4 regions of the Acidovorax sp. 69 genome follow, and region 3 is predicted to be linked to each of the others. Evidence: predicted binding sites of a transcription regulator. Region 3 holds the regulator's gene; each other region holds the start of a gene.

Region 1 (5,493 bases), 1.6 Mb from region 3:
GCACCCTCGCGGGACTGGGCTTTCAGGAAACCATCAACTTCAGTTTTGTAGAAGAGCGCTGGGAGCATGAGTTGGCGGCAAACCCTCAGCCCATCAAGCTGCTCAATCCCATCGCCAGTCAGATGAGTGTCATGCGCTCAACGCTGTTGGGTTCCTTGCTACAAGTTTTGAAGTTCAATCTGGATCGCAAAGCAGAACGTATTCGCATTTTCGAGCTGGGCCGTGTGTTTTTGCGCGATGCTGGTGTGCTCAACACCGACACCACTGTGGAAGGCTTTCACCAGCCCATGCGAGTGTCTGGCCTGGCTTATGGTCCCAATGATGCGTTGCAGTGGGGCCGCAAGGAGCAGTCCATTGACTTCTTTGATGTGAAAGGTGATGTGGAGGCATTGCTGGCACCGTTGCTCGCCACCTTCGAGCCGGGTACACACCCTGCTATGCATCCAGGACGCTGTGCGCGTGTGTTGGTGAATGGGCGCGCCGTGGGCTTTGTGGGCGAGTTGCATCCGCAGTGGCGCCAGTCATGGGAGCTGCCCCAGGCCCCGGTGATGTTTGAGCTGGAGCTGGATGCAGTATTGCAGCGTGTGGTGCCGCAGTTCAAATCCGTGGCCAAGCACCAGGCGGTTGAGCGTGACCTCGCTGTCGTCGTCGTTGAGCGGGTCACGCATGCCGAGATCATGGCGGCCATTGAGCAGGCAGTGCCCGGTGCCATGCTGCGATCTGCGGTGTTGTTTGACGTGTACCGCCCCAAAGCGTTGCGTGCAGGCGAGGAGGCGCCAGCAGGTGGCTTGGCGCAAGGGGAGAAGAGTCTGGCCGTGCGTGTGACTTTGGGTAGCGACGACGCTACGCTGACGGAGGCCGAGATCGATGCGGCCGTGCAAGCTGTGGTGACTCAGCTGACCCAGCGTACCGGCGCAAGGTTGCGTGTTTGACGATGTTGAAGGGGAGTGATGCCGTGATCGAATTTGCCGTCGAAAGCCTGGAAACCCCTGCATTGACCAAGGCGCAGCTGGCCGATCTGTTGTTTGATCAGATTGGCTTGAACAAGCGCGAGTCCAAAGACATGATTGACGCTTTTTTTGATCTGATTGCGCAAAGTCTTGTCGAGGGCAAGGATGTCAAGTTGTCGGGCTTTGGCAATTTCCAGATCCGTACCAAGGCACCACGCCCCGGACGAAATCCCCGCACGGGGGAAGCGATTCCGATCAAGGCACGCCGTGTGGTGACTTTTCACGCCAGTAGCAAGCTCAAGGAGCAGATTCAGACCACTGCATTGGCGTGAATTTGTACCGATTTCGTTCTCAAGATGAGGTTGGCGTCTGGCAGTATCGGCATGTCTGCGGTACGCTAGTCGGCTTTCCGGTTTGAATCCGCATTCCATGGGCAACACCCTTCCTTCCATTCCTGCCAAGCGATACTTCACGATTGGTGAGGTTGCGGAATTGTGCGGCGTCAAACCCCATGTCTTGCGCTACTGGGAGCAAGAATTCACACAACTGCGCCCCATGAAGCGGCGTGGAAACCGGCGCTACTACCAGCATCACGAGGTGCTCATGATCCGCCGTATCCGGGACTTGTTGTATGACCAGGGGTTCACCATCAGCGGAGCCCGTAATCGTCTTCAGGAACTTGTGCATCCGGCACGTGATGAGTCCGTGGTAGGTGCTACAACGATGGAGTCATCGAATGCCGAGTTGCCCAGCATGTTGGTGGACGGGGCGCGTGATCTTTCCATCGATCCGAAGAACTTCATGTTGGACTCGAATGCAGTGCGTAGAGAATTATTTGAGATTCGCGCGCTACTTTCTTTGAATTGAGTTTTTTCTGCATATAATCTAAGTCTTGTCGGCGTGTAGCGCAGCCTGGTAGCGCACTTGCATGGGGTGCAAGGGGTCGCGAGTTCGAATCCCGCCACGCCGACCATTGATAGCAAAAGCCCAGAACCGAAAGGTTCTGGGCTTTTTTGCTTGTTGCAGTTCACTGTGTGTCTCGGTGCGAATATCGCCTCGCACTTTGTGCTGCGGCAGGACAAGGGGCTGCAGCCTCTTGTAGTGACGGGTGACATGCAGAGGCGAATATTGGGCCTCAAGACCGACAACAGGAAGCCCGACTGGGCCGAGGACCTTCATGATCGATGGACTGGTGGCCGGAAGGCTTTATGGCGAGACGGAGCGGCGCATGGACAAGGCGGGCAAGGCGTTCACGCTGGCGAAGGTGCGGGCCAGCACGGCCGACGGCGAAATACTGTTTGTGAACGTCATCGCGTTTGACGGCGATGTCTGCGCCTCCCTTCATGCTCTTCAGGATGGAGATTCCGTGGCGCTTTCGGGTAGCCTCACGCCCCGAGTCTGGACGGATAAGCAAGGGAATGCCCGGCCCGCATTGGACATGGTGGCGCATCGCTTGATGGTGTTACCGTGAGCCGATGGCTGAACCTTTGATGGGATGGCGCGTTTGGCTGCACTGCGTCTGCAGTGCTGTATGCCTTGGGCTTTTGTGAGCAACACTGTGTCTGGTGGGGCGCTATTGACCTCACTTGCATTGCTGGGCACCGCATCCATGCATGTAACTGTACGGGCATTGATGATGAAGCCGATGGCATTTGCGGCGCTATCACTCCAGCGTTGCTAGGAGCGGGTTTTGTAGGGATTCGGCTTTTCGGGCGCAAATCCCAATGCCTTGAGTTCATCCTCACTCAGGTGCAACTCCGTCAGCTCTGGTTGTCGCGCCTCCACGGCGCGGCGACGTTCAAAGTTGGTTGGAGGCCCTTCCTCCATTTGTCGACGGTCTTTGCCGGTGCGCCGATCTGCGGCGATTCTGCGTTCCATACTCATGCTGATGGCCTGCTGATGGATGGTTTTTGTGGGGCTTCGAATGGGTGCCAACGCTTCTCTGTCACGGACGGCCGGAGAAGGAATGTCCGCGCTATTTGCAGTCTGCCCGAGTTGACTCCATTTGCAAACGAAAAAAGAGCACTCGACAGGTTGAAGGTATCTTGACGGCGGCCTTGATGGATTGTTGACCACTGTCCAAGGATCGCATCTCCGCAGTTGTGCCATGGTTTTCCCGGGGCGGAGCGCATGTCGCGGGGAGGGGGGCGCAGGTTCACGCCTCTCAAAAGCATCTTGGAGTTGTGGACTTACCTGCGGTGCGATGTTTTCGAGTCCCCACATTGGGGATGCAGGGTGCACCTCCATGATGCATTCAGCCCCCGGCAGTCAAAAGAAGTCGAATGGACGCCGCCAACTTCCGTTTGTGCACTGGTTTGTCGAGGGGTGTTGAGGTGGCGTGGATATTGCTTTTGAAATGTCGGTCCTCCGGTAATGCTGCCCTCTGGACCTATTGAATCCCTCCGCTAAAGATGGCGGAACCCAAGCGAGTGATGGGCTAGCAGGCCCACGTTTGGTCGTTCCAACCCACACCCCGTGCTGTCTGCGGAGGGTGAGGTGCTATGCATCCCATGACGGGCGCAATTTGCACTCATCCTGCACTCTCCTTTGCGGAGCACGGGGCTATTGCAGGATGAAAAGCATGAAGATTGTTCTCATTGGCCACGGCATGGTCGGCCACAAGTTCCTCGAAAGCCTGGCCGAGACCGGCATCACCGGCGTCGAAGTCACCGTGCTCTGCGAGGAGCCACGCCCCGCCTACGACCGGGTGCACCTCTCTGCATTCTTCAGCGGTACCTCGGCCGACGAACTCTCCCTGGTCGAGCCCGGCTTCTTCGAGCGCACCGGCTTCACGCTGCGCCTGGCGGCGCGCGCTGCCTCGGTGGACCGCCGCATCCGCACCGTGACCACCGCCGATGGCGAAGTGCTGCCCTACGACAAGCTGGTGCTGGCCACCGGCTCCAACCCCTTCGTGCCCCAGGTGGCCGGCCGTGACCGTGAGCACTGCTTCGTCTACCGCACCATCGAGGACCTGGAGGCCATGCAGGCCTCGGGCGCAAAGTCCAAGACCGGCGTGGTCGTGGGCGGGGGCCTGCTGGGCCTGGAATGCGCCAAGGCGCTGAGCGACATGGGCCTTGAAACCCATGTGGTCGAGTTCGCCCCGCGGCTGATGGCCGTGCAGGTGGACGAGGGCGGCGGCCGCGTGCTGCGCGCCAAGATCGAGGAACTGGGCGTGCAGGTGCACACCGGCCGCAACACGCAGGAGATCACCGACGGCGCCCGTGCGCGCCACCGCATGGTGTTTGCCGACGGTACGTATCTGGAGACTGACATGATCGTCTTCTCCGCCGGCATCCGTCCGCGCGATGACCTGGCCCGCCAGTGCGTGCTGGCCATCGGTCCGCGCGGCGGCGTGGCCATCGACAGTGCCTGCCGCACCAGCGACCATGACGTGTATGCCATCGGCGAATGCGCGTCGTGGAACGAGCAGACCTTCGGCCTGGTGGCGCCCGGCTACGACATGGCCCGCGTGGCGGCCCGCCATATCGCAGGCGACGCCGACGCGGCCTTCGTCGGCGCGGACATGAGCACCAAGCTCAAGCTCATGGGCGTGGACGTGGCCAGCATCGGCGACGCGCATGGCAAGACGCCCCACAGCCGCAGCTGCCAGTATGTGGACGAGCGCCGCCAGGTCTACAAGAAGATCGTCATCAGCGAAGACGGCAAGCAGCTGCTGGGCGCCGTGCTGATCGGCGACGCCACCGAATACGGCACGCTGCTGCAGATGGCGCTCAACGGCATCGCGCTGCCCGAGGACCCCGAGTTCCTGATCTTCCCGTCCAGCGACGGCAAGGCCAAGCCCGGCCTGGGTGTGGACGCCCTGCCCGACACGGCGCAGATCTGCTCGTGCAACAACGTCACCAAGGGCGGCATCTGCGCCGCCGTGGGCAACGGCGCCTGCACCATCGCCGAGATGAAGGCCTGCACCAAGGCCGGCGCCACCTGCGGCGGCTGCGTGCCCCTGGTCACCCAGGTCATGAAGGCCGAGATGGCGCGCCGCGGCATGGCCGTGAACAACCACATCTGCGAGCACTTCGCGTACTCGCGCCAGGAGATCTACCACCTGGTGCGCGTGGGCAACATCAGGAGCTTCGAGGACCTGATGGCCAGACACGGCAAGGGCATGGGCTGCGACATCTGCAAGCCCGTGGCGGCCAGTGTGTTCGCATCGTGCTGGAACGAGTTCGTGCTCAAGAAGGAGCTGGCCGGCCTGCAGGACAGCAACGACTACTACTTGGGCAACATCCAGAAGGACGGTACCTACTCGGTGGTGCCGCGCATGCCCGGTGGCGAGGTCACGCCCGACGGCCTGATCGCCGTGGGCCAGGTGGCCAAGAAGTACGGCCTGTACACCAAGGTCACGGGCGGCCAGCGCGTGGACCTGTTCGGTGCGCGCGTGGAGCAGTTGCCCACCATCTGGGAGGAGCTGATCGCCGCCGGCTTCGAGTCGGGCCATGCGTACGGCAAGTCGCTGCGCACCGTCAAGAGCTGCGTGGGATCGACCTGGTGCCGCTACGGCGTGGGCGACAGCGTGGGCCTGGCC
Region 2 (5,493 bases), 1.6 Mb from region 3:
CTGGGCTTGAGAGCGTGGATCAACTCCAGCTCGAACCGCTGAAAATAGGTGGCCAGCGGCGGGCCCAACTGTGCGTCGTCGTCAATGAGCAGGATGCGATACATGCGCAATTCTCACACCGTCAGGTGCTCATCCCGCCAATGGTCCCGGCGACGCAATCGTCCGCCCCGCACAATGCGCGATGTCTCACGATCAGCCGGCGCAAGCGACCCTGGGCTCCGGCGTGGAGCGTATCGAAATGATCGGCAGCTGCGAGCAAGACCGGCAAGGTATGGACCGCAGCTTCCGGCTGGCGGGCCAGCAGCTCCAGCGCATGCTCACGGTCAAAGCGCGGCCCCCAGACCAGGGACATCAGTTCGTCATGGGGGTCGGGCATACCGGCCAGCAGCGCTAACCCATGCGTGCGCACGCCTTGCGCCAGGCGATGAATAGGTTCCAGCGTGGGTGACATGTGAAGCACCCCGCCATCAGCCGCGCGCCAGCCAGCCCTTGCGCCGCTGCATCAGCTCACGCACCTTGTTCTGCTGCTCGGGGTTGAGGCTGTCATAAAAATCGGCCAGCGCACCAATCACTTCAGGACTGCTTGTCTGCACCGCACGGGTCTTCTCGTCCAGCAAGGTCTCCGCGCGCGCACGGTCAAATTTTTCGCCCGCGACGATGGCCCGCATTTCCGCGCGTGGGTCTGCTGTCGTGCCAATGAATGCTGCACGCTGTGCCTCCATCTTGTCAGCCAAGACGTTGAGCTTGGCCCTTTGCGCGTCGTTCAAATCCAACTTGCTACCGACCCGTTCGACCACCTTGGCACGCATCTCCGCCATCTTCTCAGCACTCACCGGGCCCCGATGCGAGTGACTGCTGGAACAGGCCGTCAAACCACCTACCGCAATGGAAGCGCCAAAAATGCCCATCAGGGTTTTCTTGATCCAGGGTTTCATGATGCAGTCCTTTCGAGGACGGTGTTGAACATGCCCCTGATGGTGCCGAATAGCTCGCTGCGCGTCGTCTCGACGCAGTTTCGGTTTATTTCATTTTGTTTCGCGCAAACAAGCTTGGACTTCACCCGGTTTCGTAGACATATTTCAACTTCCGTTTCGGAGTTGTTCGAATGCCAGCGGACTCAGTTGGTCGAGGTGACTGTGCCGACGGATTCGATTGTAAAAACCTTCGATGTAGTCAAACACATCTGACTTGGCATCTTGCCTGGTGGCATAGATACGGCGTTTGATTCTCTCCTTCTTCAAGCTGCTGAAGAAGGACTCTGCTACCGCGTTGTCCCAACAGTTTCCACGCCGGCTCATGCTTGGCACCAATTGGTTGTCCTTGCACCAGCGGGCGAAGTCGTCACTGCCAAACTGACTTCCTTGGTCGGAGTGGATCATCACGGGGCCCGTTGGGCGCCTGCGCCACACAGCCATCGTGAGCGCATCCAACACCAACTCTGTAGCCATGCTGGAGTTCATCGACCAGCCGACCACCATGCGCGAGTACAGGTCAATAACGGCCGTCAGGTACAACCAGCCCTCATGGGTTCGGATATAGGTAATGTCGGTGACCCAGACTTGGTTCGGTAGCGTGACCGTGAACTCACGTTGCAACCGGTTCGGTGCGGCAGTCGCAGGAAGGCCGACCCGGTAGCGTGGCCGCTTGTAACCACGCACTGAGCGCAGTTGGGCCTGGCGCATCAGGCGTGCTACACGTTTTTGACCGCATGTCACACCGTCCTCTCGCAAGTCCCGCAGGATGCGTGGGCTTCCATAAATTCCATGGCTGTCGTCAAAGGACTGCCGGATGCTGGCCAGCAAGACATCGTCGGCCAAGGCGCGTTTGGACTTTGGATTGGCCTTCCAGGCGTAGTAGCCACTGCGCTGTACGCGCAGAACGCGGCACATGCTGCTGAGTCGGAACTGGCCTTTGTGTTCGGCCATGAATGCGTACTTCACACGGACAGCTTGGCAAAGTACGTTGCGGCCTTTTTTAGGATGTCACGCTCCTCATTGGCCCTTTTGAGCTCCGCTTTTAGCCGGGATACCTCGGCCTTGAGTTGGCTTGTTTCTGCCCCCCTGCACTCGATTGCTCTTTGGCAAGCCGCACCCACAGGTACAGGCTTTTGTCCGACATACCCAATCGCTTGGCTACATCCACTACCCCATGACCACGCTCGGTCACCTGCTTGACGGCTTCCGCCTTGAATTCAGCCGGGTATCTCACTCTCTTCATTTCTCACTCTCCAATTCAATTTCGACCTTGATAGGTGTCTATTGAACCGGGTGAAGTCCAGTTCGATTGGCACTGCTGATCACGATTGCACTGACGCTAACAATCCGCCTTTACAAGGTGTCATCGAAACGGGTAGCGGCCCAACACCCAGCGACAACGCTCCAGATTGGTGCAAATTTTCGCACCAATAGCAGGCACAAATTTTGCTTATATTGGTGCAAATCTGTTGCAAACACTCACAACGCACCAGAATCAATCAATCACAAGCGCGAGGATGTTATGGATGCACTCAAACAGGGCATGGATGCCTTGTTCATTCTGCTCGGGGCCATCATGGTGTTGGCCATGCATGCAGGTTTCGCCTTTCTGGAGCTGGGCACGGTCCGCAAAAAGAACCAGGTGAATGCGCTGGTGAAAATATTGGTGGATTTCTCAGTATCCACCGTCGTTTACTTTGTGGTGGGGTACAGCGTGGCGTATGGCACGCACTTTTTCATGGGGGCGGAATCGCTGGTGCAGCAAAGTGGCTATGCGCTGGTCAAGTTCTTCTTCTTGCTAACGTTTGCAGCCGCGATACCGGCCATCGTGTCGGGCGGAATTGCGGAGAGAGCCAAGTTCTGGCCGCAACTCATGGCCACGGCCGTCATCGTGGGCTTTGTATACCCTTTTTTTGAAGGCATTGCCTGGAACCAGCATTTCGGTGTGCAAGCCTGGATCAAAGCCGTCGCCGGGGAGGAATTTCATGATTTTGCAGGCTCGGTGGTGGTGCACGCCATGGGCGGATGGATCGCACTGCCTGCCGTGATTCTGCTGGGATCGCGCGCCAACCGCTACCGCAAGGACGGCGCGATTTCCGCGCACCCACCGTCAAACATTCCCTTTCTGGCGCTGGGAGCGTGGGTGCTCGTGGTGGGCTGGTTTGGCTTCAACGTGATGAGCGCACAGTCCCTGGACAAGCTCTCAGGCCTGGTGGCGGTCAACTCGCTCATGGCCATGGTGGGAGGCACGCTGGCTGCGTTGCTGCTGGGCAAAAACGATCCTGGCTTCGTGCACAACGGTCCACTGGCCGGACTGGTGGCCGTCTGCGCGGGTTCGGACCTGATGCACCCTTTGGGTGCGCTGGTGGTGGGGGCCGTGGCAGGTGCCATTTTTGTACTGATGTTCACGCTCACCCAGAACAAGTGGAAGATCGACGATGTGCTGGGAGTCTGGCCCCTGCATGGCCTGTGCGGCACCTGGGGCGGGCTGGCCGCGGGCATCTTCGGTAGCAAGGCATTGGGTGGCTTGGGTGGCGTCAGCCTATCGGCACAACTCATCGGCACAGGCCTGGGGGTGGCATGGGCCGTGATGGGCGGCACCATCGTGTACGGCATCCTCAAGAAAACCGTCGGCCTGCGGCTCACGCAAGAAGAAGAGTTCGACGGGGCCGACCTGTCCATTCACAAGATCAGTGCCACACCAGACCGCGAAGTGAGCTGGTGAGGTTGGCCAGCGCCCAGCGCCAAGACCATGTACTCCAAGTGCGTTCATTTCCGCCTGCAACTCCCGCGGATTGGAGCTTCGTCCGACAGGCGAGGACTGTTCACGGATGTACCTTAGCGCCTGTTCAATGTCATTCCATGGTGCTCACTAGGAAGCCAGCCGCTGCGACCTAGGCCCGCGTCAGCGTTCAGGCAAGTGGCCTGGGCAATGTGTACAACACCGGGTGCGGTTACCGGTTGCCGGCTGCCTTGCCCGAAGGGCTGCGCCGAAAAGGCAGTGTCTGCAGCGTCGCAAATCCTCGCTGGGTCGCTGGTCCGACTGCGGCTTGGGCCATGCGCAGCAGTGCACCTGCCGCCGTTCTGGGGGTATCAGACTCCATGAAATGCCTTTGCGCAGGCTCCGAGCACCTGCTCCTGACAACTCCAAGGTCACAATCGCACCATGGCTTACCTGCCCACATCCACCGTCCTTGTATCGGCGGCCACTCGCCGCGCTGGGCTGGCCATCGCCATGGTTGCTGCAATGGCCATGGGGGGCTGCACGGGCTTGCCCAAAGATGTGGACCGACCCGTCACCATCGCCTTGCAAGCCCCCAGCGACACAGCGCTGGGCCAGTTAGTCACGGCGCGCAGAGCGGCCCAGGGGGCGAGACAACCCTCGGGGTTTGTATTGCTGAGTGGGCCGCAAGCGGCATACAGCAGCCGCCTGGCTTTGGTGGACGCAGCGCAGAAGACGCTGGACCTGCAGTACTACGCCATCCACGCCGATGCGAGCAGTGAACGTCTGTTGCTCAGTGTGGTGGCCGCCGCCCAACGGGGGGTGCGCGTGCGCGTGCTGCTGGACGATTTTCACAGCACCGGACGCGACGCGCAGGTGATGCGACTGGCCTTCGTGCCCAACATCGAGATGCGCATGTTCAACCCGCTCACGGGTGCGCGGGGGTCGTCCTTGGGCCGCATGTTCAGCCTGCTGGGCGACTTTGCACGTGTGCAGCAGCGCATGCACAACAAGCTTTTCATTGCCGACAACGCGATGGGCGTGGCAGGGGGACGCAATCTGGGCGATGCCTATTTTGGGAACTCTGATTCCGGCAACTTTGTAGACCTGGACGTGCTGGCCGCAGGGCCCATCGTGCAGGAGCTATCGCGCAGCTTTGACAGCTATTGGAACAACGAACGCGCCTACCCGGTTCAGTCGCTTGTCACGCGCGATGAACTCGATAACCTGCGCAAAAACATTCGCGCCTCTGACGCGGTGCAACGCGAGCGCAGTGCGGGACAGGGGGGTGCCCCAGCGCCAGATACACAACCCCCTCCAGCGACGGGCAACGGACTACGGCCGCTCAGCGTGCACGGATCTGGAACTACGAACCCATGGACCTTGAAAAGGTCCCTTTTGTCTGGGCACCAGCCGCTGTGCTTGTGGACAAGCCCGCCAAGATTCCGCCTGATGGCGCATCCGCTACCGCGCTGCCCCCCAACCTCCCTGCCCAATCCACCCAAGTCGCGGCAACATTGCGGGGGCCTCGGGCACCGACTGCAGGAGCCTCACTGACCCCAGCCCCAGCGGAATCCACCACCGCGCCTGCGCCCTCTTCCTCTGCCAAACCCAGCGGCACGGGCAAGAACATCCGCTCGCAGGCTAGCGAAGCGGTCGACGCCCCAACCGACACGGTGGTGGACGGATTGCTCCAACTCATGGGCCAGGCGCGACGCGACCTGCTCATCATCTCGCCGTACTTTGTACCGGGGCCCGACATGAAGCGCGCCTTTGCCGCAGCGCGTGCACGCGGTG
Region 3 (5,493 bases):
TGAACTTTTTACTGAGCCTTGGCTCACACCCCCATACCCGAACCAGGAGAGTCTTTGTCATGAAACGCCGTGAGTTTTCTTTGTCCGCCGCCTCCGCAGTTGCTGCTACCACCCTGACGCTGCCAGTGGCCAACACCGCGCTGGCCCAGGCCCGCCAGTTCAAGGAGGGCAAGGACTTCAAGCGGCTGGACAAGCCCGTGGCGCCCGACGCGCCCGCTGGCAAGACCGATGTGATCGAGTTTTTCTGGTACAGCTGCCCCCATTGCAATGCGTTCGAGCCCACGCTGGACGCCTGGGTCAAAGCGGCGCCCAAGGATCTGAGCATCCGCCGTGTCCCCGTGGCGTTCAACGCCAGCTTTGTGCCACAGCAAAAGCTTTACTACGCGCTCGAAGGCATGGGCAAGCTCGAAGCGTTGCATGCCAAGGTGTTCCGTGCGATCCATGTGGAGAAGGCGAAGCTGGCCAAGGACGATGAAATCCTGGCCTGGGTGACCCAGCAAGGCGTGGATGTCGCCAAGTTCAAGGAGGTCTACGGCTCCTTCGGCGTGTCCAATCAGGTCCGTCGCGCTTCGCAGCTGCAGGACGCTTACGGGGTGGAGGGCGTGCCTTCGATGGGTGTTGCTGGCAAGTTCTACACAGACGGCACCATGGCTGGCAGCATGCAAACCGTGTTGCAAGTGGTGGAATACCTGGCCACCACGGCCCGCAAAGGCTGACGTTAAGCTGCCGCCTACCGTCTGGCACCCCCTCAAAAGCCCGCACAAGCGGGCTTTTTTCGTGGTGAAGGCCAACGGGTGGATACAATGATTGCAAGATTCGTGCCCTATGAACCATCGCCTCATCCCCCTTCTCTTGCTCGCAGCCCTGCTTGGCCCCTTGGGCGTGGCGCACGCCGAAAAGGCAGACCGCGCCAAACCGATGAACATCGAGGCCGATGCCCTGCGCCACGATGAACTCAAGCAGACCAGCGTGTTTTCGGGCCGCGTGGTCATGACCAAGGGCACCATCGTGCTGCGCGGTGCGCGGCTGGATGTGCGCCAGGATGCTGATGGCTATCAATATGGCGTAGTCACGGCGGAGGCCGGTAAACGGGCCTTTTTCCGCCAAAAACGCGACACGCTGGCCGGGGTGCCTGATGAGTTCATCGAAGGCGAGAGCGAAGTCATCGAGTACGACGGCAAGGCCGACAACGTGCGCTTCATTACCCGTGCCGAGCTGCGCCGCTACCGTGGGGCGATGCTCAGCGACGAAATCACGGGCGCCGTGATCGTCTACAACAACCTCACCGATGTGTTCACTGTGGATGGCCAGCGGACCCCTGCAGCCAATGCAGCGGGCGACGCCCCAGCCTCCGGCAGCCGCGTGCGCGCGGTGCTCGCGCCCAAGGACCCCAAGCCCGGCGCGACAGCACCGGTGCCGGCACTGCCTTCGTCAGCCCCTGTGCTGCGGCCCAGCAACAGCCTTGGCGGCGACGCGAAGTGAGCGCGCCGCCTGACCGTTCCGGCCCTGACTCCCAGGCCGGCAGCCGACTGGAAGTTCAGCACCTGGCCAAGTCCTATGGCAGCCGCAAGGTCGTCAAGGACGTGTCACTCACGGTTCAAAAGGGCGAGGTCGTGGGGCTGCTCGGCCCCAACGGCGCGGGCAAGACCACCTCGTTCTACATGATCGTGGGTCTGGTGCGCAGTGATGAGGGCGACATCCGCATCGACGGCCAATCGGTGGCCCATATGCCCATCCACCGCCGCTCGCGGCTCGGGCTGTCTTACCTGCCTCAGGAAGCCTCCATCTTTCGCAAGCTCTCGGTCGAAGAGAATGTGCGCGCCGTGCTGGAGTTGCAGCGTGGCGATGACGGCCAGCCGCTCTCACGTGACGCCGTTGAAGAGCGCCTGACGGCCCTGCTGCAAGAGTTGCGCGTGGACCACCTGCGTGCCTCGCCCGCCATGGCTTTGTCGGGCGGTGAGCGCCGCCGCGTTGAAATCGCTCGCGCCCTGGCCACCCAGCCGCGTTTCATTCTTCTGGACGAGCCCTTTGCGGGCATCGACCCCATCGCCGTGATCGAGATCCAGCGCATCATCGGCTTCCTGAAAGCGCGGGGCATCGGTGTACTGATCACGGACCACAACGTGCGTGAGACCCTGGGCATCTGCGATCACGCCTTCATCATCAGCGACGGCCGCGTGCTGGCGCAGGGCACGCCGTCCGAGATCGTGGACAACGCCGAAGTGCGCCGGGTGTACCTGGGCGAACATTTCCGCATGTGATGAAGCCAGGTCTCTCGCTGCGCGTCTCGCAGCATCTTGCACTGACCCCCCAGCTTCAGCAGTCGATCCGGCTGCTGCAGTTGTCCACGCTCGAACTCTCGCAGGAAGTCGAGCAGATGCTCGACGAAAACCCGTTCCTCGAACGCAATGCCGACGAAGCTCCGCGCGAAGAGTTTGGCCTGGAAGCGGCCGACACGCCCGCACAGGCCGATGACTACAGCGCGGACGATGCTATTTTTTCAGGAGCTACTAGCGCAAGCAGCACAAGCACTGAAAGCCAAAATGATGCTGAAGTCTCCAGCGCTGGCTCCGACGAGCCCGACTGGAGCGGCGACGGTACCGTGGAGATGGCGCCCAACGACGCCGAGTGGGGCGGAGATGCCCCTGCCCGCACGCGCAACGACTCCGAAGGCGATGAGGCCGACGCCACCGAGCTGGCCCGCTCCCATGAATCGCTGACCGCTTTTTTGCACCGCCAGGCGTTGGCGCTGCGCCTGTCCGAGATCGACCGCGCTGCGCTGCGCTTTCTCATCGAGTCGCTCAACGACGACGGCTATCTGGAAGACCCCCTGGAAGAGCTGGCCGTCAGCCTGGCGGGCCCCGAGGATCTGGAACAGATCGAAGAGCTGGTGCACCGCTTTACTGTGGCGCAGCGTTTGCTGCAAAGCCTGGAGCCTGTGGGTGTGGGCGCACGCGGCCTGGCGGAGTGCCTCACGCTACAGCTCAACGCCTTGGCGCAGGATGAAGACAGCGATGCCGACCCTGACACGGTGCAAACGGCACTGCGCATCTGCCAGCAGCCGCTGGAGATGCTGGCCCGGCGCGACGTGCGCCGCCTGACCCAGGCCTGCAGCGAAGGCGGCAGCAGTGGCGAAGAACGCACGCGCGCAGCCATGGCCCTGATTGCCCGGCTGGAACCGCGCCCAGGCCGCAGGTTTGTCGATGTGGAGCGCAACATCATCGTGCCCGACGTCATCGTGCGCAAAGCGGGGCGCGCCAATGGGCGTGATGGCCAGCACAACTTCATCGTCGCACTCAACCCCGACGTCATGCCGCGCCTGCGCGTGCATGACATCTACGCCGGCGCCCTGCGCGGCCACAAAGGCGGCGAGGGCCACCAGGGCATGCAGCAGCGCCTGCAGGAAGCGCGCTGGTTCATCAAGAACATCCAGCAGCGCTTCGACACGATCCTGCGGGTGTCGCGCGCCATCGTCGAGCGGCAAAAGAACTTCTTTACCCATGGCGAACTGGCCATGCGCCCGCTGGTGCTGCGCGACATTGCCGACGAGCTGGGCCTGCACGAGTCCACCATCAGCCGCGTGACCACCGCCAAGTACATGGCCACGCCGATTGGCACCTACGAGCTGAAATACTTCTTTGGTTCGGGCCTGGGCACCGAGACGGGTGGCAATGCATCCAGCACCGCCGTGCGCGCCCTCATCAAACAGTTCGTCGCGGCAGAAAGCCCCGCCAAGCCGCTGTCCGACAGCCAGATCGCTGAAATGCTCAAGGAGCAGGGCATTGAATGCGCGCGCCGTACGGTGGCCAAGTACCGCGAGGCGCTCAAAATTGCGCCAGCCAATCTGCGCAAGGCGCTGTAGATGTGCTGGCAGGTGGGTGCGCCCACCTGGTTTTTCCGTTCTGCTATTTCTCCTTCTACCCGCCGCTCCACCATGGCCCGCATCGTTTTCGACCTTCCTGCGCACTTCGGTTTTTCCACCGAAATGCAGATCTACATCAGCCACGTCAACCAGGGCGGCCACCTGGACAACGCGCAACTGCTCAGCCTGGTGTCCGAGGCGCGCGTGCGTTTCTTCCAGTCGCTGGGTTACCCCGAGGCCGATGTGGGTGGGTTGTCCATCGTGGTGGGCGACATCGTGGCGCAGTACAAGTCGGAAGGTTTCCACGGCGAGACCATGCGGGTGGAGATGGCGCCTGCGGACTTCAATCGCTACGGTTTTGACCTCGTTTTTCGCATGACCGAGAAGGCCGAGGGCCGCGAGGTGGCGCGCGGCAAGATCGGCATCGTTTTCATTGGCAAGGCCGACCGCAAGGTGGCGCCCATCCCCGAGTCCATCCGCCAATTGCTGCTTTTGCGCGCCTGAGAGGCTGAGCGCGTATCCTTTCGGCCAGTCTTATGAACCAACTCCAACTTTTCCTCCCCTGCGCCGCCGGCGTCGAGGGCTTTCTGGCCGACGAGGTGCACGCCATCACCGGCCTCACGGGGCAAGACCTGCTCATGGGCCGTGGCGGCGTGCTGCTGCGTGCCTCGTGGCGCGATGCGCTGCTGCTCAACCTGCACAGCCGCCTGGCCCAGCGCGTGCTGGTGCAATTGGCCCACCGCCCTTACCGTTCTGAAAACGACCTGTACGCCGCCGCCAGTGACGTGGCCTGGGAGATCTGGTTCACCACGCGCCAGACCTTCAAGGTCGAGGTGACCGCCCAGCACAGCCCGCTGCAGAGCCTGAACTTCGCGGGCCTCAAGGTCAAGGACGCGGTGGCCGACCGCTTCCGCGCCAAGAGCGGTGTGCGGCCCGATGTGAACACCCAGTGGCCCGACGTGCGCATCCACCTGCACCTGACCACCGACGAAGCCACGATTTACATCGACACCTCGGGCGAGCCGCTGTTCAAGCGCGGCTGGCGCGAGGACAAGGGCGACGCGCCGCTGAAAGAAACCCTGGCCGCTGCCATGATCGCCGCCAGCGGCTGGGACCCGCACGGTGACAACCCCCAGCCGTTGTACGACCCCTGCTGCGGCAGCGGCACCATCGCCATCGAGGCCGCCCAGATCGCCTGCCGCATTCCGGCCGGCATGCTGCGCCGCTTTGCGTTCGAAAAACTGCTGCCGTTCCAGCCCCATGTCTGGACTGCTATAAAAAACGAAGCTGATGGCGCAATACAGACAAGCACTGTGCCCATATTTGGCAGTGATGTGGCCCACCGCATGGTCGATTTTGCCCAGCGCAATGCCGAGCGTGCTGGCGTGGCCGACGCCGTGCAACTGCGCGGTGGCGACGCCCTGCAGCGCATGCCGCCGTGTGAGCAGCCCGGTGTGATGCTGCTGAACCCACCTTATGGCGAGCGCATTGCCGCCGCCGGTGCCGCTGGCCAGAACGCCAACGAACGCGCGGCCGAGCGCGCTCTGGGCGCCAGCGTGGGCCGCGAGGCTGCACACACCGATGATGGCGGCGAGTTTTTCAGCCAGCTGGCCACCCACTGGAAGAAGAAC
Region 4 (5,493 bases), 3.1 Mb from region 3:
TACATGCGCCACATGGCGCGCTCCAGGTCCTTGCCCATCTGCGTGCTGTCTTGTGTGCCCATGCGGCACCACTCGCTGCCCACGCAGGTTTTGACGGTGCGCAGCGCCTTGGCGTAGGCGTGGCCGCTGGGCATGCCAATGTCTTTCCACACGTTGACCAGGTCTTCCTTTTTCACGCCCAGCAAATCGATGCGCTGGCCGCCCGTGACCTTGACGGTGGGAATCTTGTATTTGTCCACAGCGTCGGCAATGCGGCGCAGCTCGTCGGCCGTGGTCTCGCCGCCCCACATGCGGGGAATCACGCTGTAGGTGCCGTCTTTCTGGATGTTGGCGTGGCTGCGCTCGTTGATGGCGCGGCTTTGTGGGTCGTCCTTGGCGTCCTTGGGCCAGGTGCTGATGAGGTAGTAGTTGACGGCCGGGCGGCAGGTGGCGCAGCCGTTGGGCGTCTTCCATTCCATGAACTTGAACACGTCGGCAATGCTCAGCAGCTTGCTGCTGCGGATCGCGTCGCGCACGGCCTGGTGGCCGTGGTCGGTGCAGCCACACATGGCCTTGGTTTTGGGCGTGGCGGAATAGTCACCACCGGCCGTGAACATGATGATCTGCTCCACCAGCCCGGTGCATGATCCGCAGCTCGCGCTGGCCTTGGTGTGTTTGCGCACTTCGTCGAGCGTGAACAAACCCTTGTCCTTGATGGCTTTGCAGATCGCGCCCTTGGTCACGCCGTTGCAGCCGCAGACCTCGTCGGTGTCGGCCATGGCGGCGGCCTTGCTCTGGCCCTGGTGGCCGGTATCGCCCAGGTGCGATTCGCCAAACATGAGCTTGTCGCGCAGGTCGGTCACGCTGCGGCCGTCGCGCAGCAGCTTGAAGTACCAGCTGCCGTCCACCGTGTCGCCATACAGGCAGGCGCCCACAAGCTTGTCGTCCTTGAGCACCAGCTTTTTGTACACACCGCCGAAGGGGTCGCTCATCACGATTTCTTCGGTGCCCTCGCCGCCCTGGAAGTCGCCGGCCGAGAACAGGTCGATGCCCGTGACCTTGAGCTTGGTGGACGTGAGCGAGCCCTGGTAGCGGCCGATGCCGAACTCGGCCAGGTGGTTGGCCAGCACCTTGCCCTGCTCAAACAGCGGAGCCACCAGACCATAGGCTATGCCCCGGTGTGCGGCGCATTCGCCCACGGCGTAGATGCGGGCGTCGGTGGTGGTTTGCAGCGTGTCGCTCACCACAATGCCGCGGTTCACGTGCAGGCGCATTTTTTCGGCCAGGGCGGTGTTGGGGCGGATGCCCACGGCCATCACCACCAGGTCGGCGGGGACCTCGGTTCCATCCTTGAATTTGACGCTGGCCACACGGCCTTCGGCGTTGCCGACCAGCTCCTGGGTCTGCGCACCCATCAGGAACTTCATGCCACGCTCCTGCAGCGACTTCTCCAGCATCTTGCCGGCTACATCGTCGAGTTGGCGCTCCATCAGCCAGTCGCCCACATGCACTACGGTGACCTGCATGCCGCGTTTCATGAGGCCGTTGGCGGCCTCCAGACCCAGCAGGCCGCCGCCGATGACCACGGCGTGTTGGTAGGTGGCGGCCGCGTCGATCATGGCCTGCGTGTCGGCAATGTCGCGGTAGGCCAGCACGCCCTTGAGGTCCTTGCCGGGAATGGGCAGGATGAACGGGTTGGAGCCCGTGGCGATGATGAGGCGGTCGTACTCGGCAGTGATCACGTCACCCGCTGCGCCGGTGGCCGTGACCACGCGGCGCACGCGGTCGACTTCGGTCACCGTGAAGCCGGTGTGCAAGGTGATGTGGTTGTCTGCGTACCAGGACCAGTCGTTGAGAATGATCTCGTCGATGGTCTGCTCGCCCGCCAGCACGGGCGACAGCAGAATGCGGTTGTAGTTGGGGTGGGGCTCGGCGCCGAACACCGTGATGTCATACAGATCGGGAGCAATCTTGAGCAACTCTTCCAGCGTGCGCACACCGGCCATGCCGTTCCCCACCATCACCAGTTTGAGCTTTTTCATCGTGACTCCGTCGGTTCGATCGCCTGGGCGATTCGCAAAACAAAAAAGGCGTCCACACGATGCTGCTCCGAGGTCTCGAAACCGCATGTGGGGACGCCTTCGTCCTTACAACTCCTCAGTGCGCCGTTGCACGGGTGAATTGCGTGACCCTGCCGGGTCGTTGCCCTTGTTAAGCAATGCCCGTGCCAGAGTAGGCGCACTGATCTGGGTTGCCCAGTGCGCTGGTCCGAAGGGGTGGGCTACCGAGGGCACGCTGGTGGGTGATGGCATCCACGCGGGGCCGACAGACATGCGCTGGCATGCACCACCTTGGGCACAGAACCTGCATGGAGCTGGTGCATGAGCTTTGAACTGGATGTCGGTCAGGCCTCGCAGGCAGGGCGCAAGGACGTGAATGAAGACTTCGCTGCGCTCGCGGTGGGGCAAGGGCGTGATCGTGAGCGCGGCGCCATCGCCGCGATTGCCGATGGCGTGAGCACGGGCGGCAAGGGGCGCGAGGCCGCGCAGACCACCGTGAACACCTTGATGGGCGATTACTTTGCAACCCCTGAGACCTGGGACACCACGGTGGCGCTGGATCGCATCCTGAGCGCACACAACGGCTGGCTGGCCTCCATGAACCGGCGTCGTCAGCCGGCCGTGGGTCTTACCACGCTCACCGCCTTGGTATTGCGCGGCCAGTCGTACACGCTGGCCCATGTGGGCGACACGCGTGCCTACCTGCTGCGGGGGGGGCGCCTGCAACTGCTGACAGCCGACCATGTGATGGCGCAGCGGGATTTTGCGCACCAGCTCACCCGTGCCATGGGACTCGACGACCATGTGGTGGTGGACTACAGCCAGGGTGAGCTGCACAGTGGTGACCTGTTCGTGCTGCTGTCCGACGGTGTGCATGGCAGCCTGCCCGAGCGCGAACTGCGGCAGCTGCTGCGCCAGGCAGACGTGGCGGCCCAGGCGCTCAGCGATGAGCTGGTGCAGGCCGCGCTGCGCCGGGGCAGCAGCGACAACGTGACGGCGTTGGTGGTGCGTGTGCAGGGCGCGCTGGAGGCCACGCTGCAGGATGAATCCCGCCGAGCGCAGGACCTGCCCGTGCTGCCGCTCTTGAGAGTGGGCGACACGGTGGACGACCTCACGGTCACGGCCCTGGTGGCCGACAGTGGCATTCACCGCATCTACCAGGTGCGTGATCCCGTCACGCAGCGGTTGTACGCCCTCAAGACCCTGCTGCCCTCGCGCGCCCATGACACCGAGGAGCGCGCCACCCTGGCGCATGAGGCCTGGGTGGCGCGGCGCATGCAGTCGGGCCAGGCCGTCACGCACCTGGCATGGCTCAACGACTGGCCGGCGGGGCTGGGCAGCACCGGCCAGGGCGCCAGCGCGTTCTACCTGCTGTATGACTGGCATGCGGGCGACACGCTGGGCCAGCGCCTGCGCCGCCGCGAGTACCTGGGCGTGGCCCAGGCCCTGTCGGTCACGGTGCAGGCGGTTCGCGTGCTGGGCTGGCTGCACCGCCAGGGGGTGGTGCACCGGGACATCAAGCCCGACAACCTGCACCTGGGCGACGACGGGGTGCTGCGTGTGCTGGACCTGGGTGTGGCCCTCTCGGGACGCGAGCCCGAGGCCACACGCCAGTTGCACGCAGGCACACCCAGCTACATGAACCCCGAGCAATGGCCGGGCTACGAAAAAAGCGGTGACACCGAGGGGCAGTTGCCCGACGCGCGCAGCGATTTGTTTGCACTGGGTGTCACGCTCTACCAGTTGCTGAGCCACGGGCGCTTGCCCTATGGCGAGGTGGTGCCCTACCAACTGGGCCGCTACCACCGCGACCCGGTGGCCCCGAGCCGCCACAACCCGGGCGTGCCGATCTGGCTCGACCAGATCGCCCTGAAGGCCGTGGCCCGCAACCGCACGCAGCGCTTCGAGACGGCCGAGGAACTGCTGCTGGCGCTGGAGCGTGGCGCTTCACGCCCCTTGTCTGCCCCTGGCCCGCAACCGCTGATGCAGCGCGACGCCACGGCACTGTGGAAGATCGCGCTGGCTGTGAGCGTGTTGGTGAATCTGCTGCTGGTTTACTGGCTGCTGTTTTTGCCCCGGTGAGTGAAAGGGAAAAAGTGATGTGCTACTAAAATAATAGCTGTCAGCGCTTTTCGCACAAGCGCTACAGCCTGTTTTTGCTTGAACATCATGGGTGTGGGCTTGGCGCCTTGGCTGCAGCGCCGTTCACGCGCTGCGCGCACGGCGTCCTTTTGGCGAAAGTGTGGGCAATGCTGCGCATTGGCTGGCTATCGCCAGCTCAGGCACTGCGTGCCCGGCTTCCCTTTTGGCGAAAGTTCGGCATGCGCTGCGCGCTTACGTGCTGGCGCACGTCATGCGCTGCGCGCTTACGTGCTGGCGCACGTCATGCGCTGCGCGCTTACGTGCTGGCGCACGTCATGCGCTGCGCGCACGGCCGCCCTTTTCCGCCCACGTTCTTGTCCAGCGGATTTGCATCACACGCAGCAGCACCAGCATGGCGGCGGCGCACACGGCGATACCCACAAAGCCCCACAGGTAGGTGCCGGTGTATTGGCGAGAGATGCCCATGCCATTGGGAATGAGGCCACCACCGAGCGCGCCAATCTCGCCGATCATCGATCCCGCCACCGCAGTGGTCAGCGGCCAGCGCAGGGGCACCAGCTGGAACAGTGCGCCGTTGCCTGCGCCCAGGGCTGCGAAACACACCAGGAACAGCAGCATGGTGATGGGCAGCGAGTTTTCGGCCAGTCCACACAAGACCATGCTGACGGCTGTGATGGCCAACACGCCGGTCAGTGTGTTGACGCCGCCCCAGTGGTCCGACAGCCAGCCGCCGAAAACACGCAGGGCGGCGCCCAAAAACGCCGCCATCATGGTCAGTTGCCCCGCCTGCACTTTGCTCACGTTGAACTGGTCATAAAAGTAGCTGGGCAGGAAGGTGGTGAGGCCAATGAAGCCACCGAAGGTCACGGCGTAGATCAGGCTGAAGGCCCAGCCGTCTTTCTCGAACAGGCAGGCAATGTGATCACGGAAACTTGAATGGGCTGCCAGGTCGGGTGGCTCTTTGGCGTACACCGCCATCACGATGGCGGGTATTGCTACGCTCACGGCGGCAAAACCATACACGGCCTGCCAGCCGAACTTCTGGGCCAGAGCAGGGGCCAGCAAGGCGGCCACGGCCGTGCCCACGTTGCCCGCACCCACGATGCCCATGGCCAGGCCCTTGTAGCGTGGAGGGAACGAACCCGAGCCCAGCGACAGTGCCACACCAAAGCTGGCCCCTGCCACCCCGAGCAGGATGCCCATGGCCAGCAGGTCGTTGTAGGTGTGCACGAACAGGTAGCCATAACCCATGGCGACAAAGATGCCCGCCATTTCGACCAGCGTGGCGCGCTTGCGGCCGATGTACTGCGCCAGGATGCCCAGCGGAAACCGCATCAGCGCGCCCGCAAAA

Evidence for each region. The regulator sigma-54, encoded in region 3, starts transcription at its own class of promoters, with help from an activator protein. The targets are predictions, from matches to a motif close to TGGCANGNAANCTGCTTT.
Region 1: the regulator sigma-54 is predicted to act here: its motif matches at 3,285-3,302, upstream of nirB (nitrite reductase large subunit NirB).
Region 2: the regulator sigma-54 is predicted to act here: its motif matches at 2,410-2,427, upstream of CLU85_RS09800 (ammonium transporter).
Region 4: the regulator sigma-54 is predicted to act here: its motif matches at 2,192-2,209, upstream of nirB (nitrite reductase large subunit NirB).

The regions. Positions count from the first base shown of each region.
Region 1 is NZ_PGEP01000001.1:2,091,588-2,097,080, forward strand. Features, by position in the region: gene pheT (phenylalanine--tRNA ligase subunit beta) at 1-932, shown strand, start outside; gene CLU85_RS09575 (integration host factor subunit alpha) at 956-1,282, shown strand; gene CLU85_RS09580 (MerR family transcriptional regulator) at 1,380-1,817, shown strand; tRNA gene CLU85_RS09585 (tRNA-Pro) at 1,847-1,923, shown strand; gene CLU85_RS09590 (single-stranded DNA-binding protein) at 2,128-2,421, shown strand; gene CLU85_RS09595 (hypothetical protein) at 2,628-2,834, opposite strand; gene nirB (nitrite reductase large subunit NirB) at 3,532-5,493, shown strand, end outside.
Region 2 is NZ_PGEP01000001.1:2,134,925-2,140,417, reverse strand. Features, by position in the region: gene CLU85_RS09820 (response regulator transcription factor) at 1-104, opposite strand, end outside; gene CLU85_RS09815 (hypothetical protein) at 122-451, opposite strand; gene CLU85_RS09810 (Spy/CpxP family protein refolding chaperone) at 468-935, opposite strand; partial or broken gene CLU85_RS09805 (IS3 family transposase) at 1,080-2,217, opposite strand; gene CLU85_RS09800 (ammonium transporter) at 2,497-3,699, shown strand; partial or broken gene CLU85_RS23115 (phospholipase D-like domain-containing protein) at 4,141-5,493, shown strand, end outside.
Region 3 is NZ_PGEP01000001.1:488,265-493,757, forward strand. Features, by position in the region: gene CLU85_RS02230 (SPOR domain-containing protein) at 1-3, shown strand, start outside; gene CLU85_RS02235 (thiol:disulfide interchange protein DsbA/DsbL) at 60-716, shown strand; gene lptA (lipopolysaccharide transport periplasmic protein LptA) at 826-1,482, shown strand; gene lptB (LPS export ABC transporter ATP-binding protein) at 1,479-2,261, shown strand; gene CLU85_RS02250 (RNA polymerase factor sigma-54) at 2,261-3,862, shown strand; gene CLU85_RS02255 (thioesterase family protein) at 3,935-4,366, shown strand; gene CLU85_RS02260 (class I SAM-dependent RNA methyltransferase) at 4,399-5,493, shown strand, end outside.
Region 4 is NZ_PGEP01000001.1:3,590,195-3,595,687, reverse strand. Features, by position in the region: gene nirB (nitrite reductase large subunit NirB) at 1-2,021, opposite strand, end outside; gene CLU85_RS16485 (bifunctional protein-serine/threonine kinase/phosphatase) at 2,361-4,121, shown strand; gene CLU85_RS16480 (nitrate/nitrite transporter) at 4,455-5,493, opposite strand, start outside.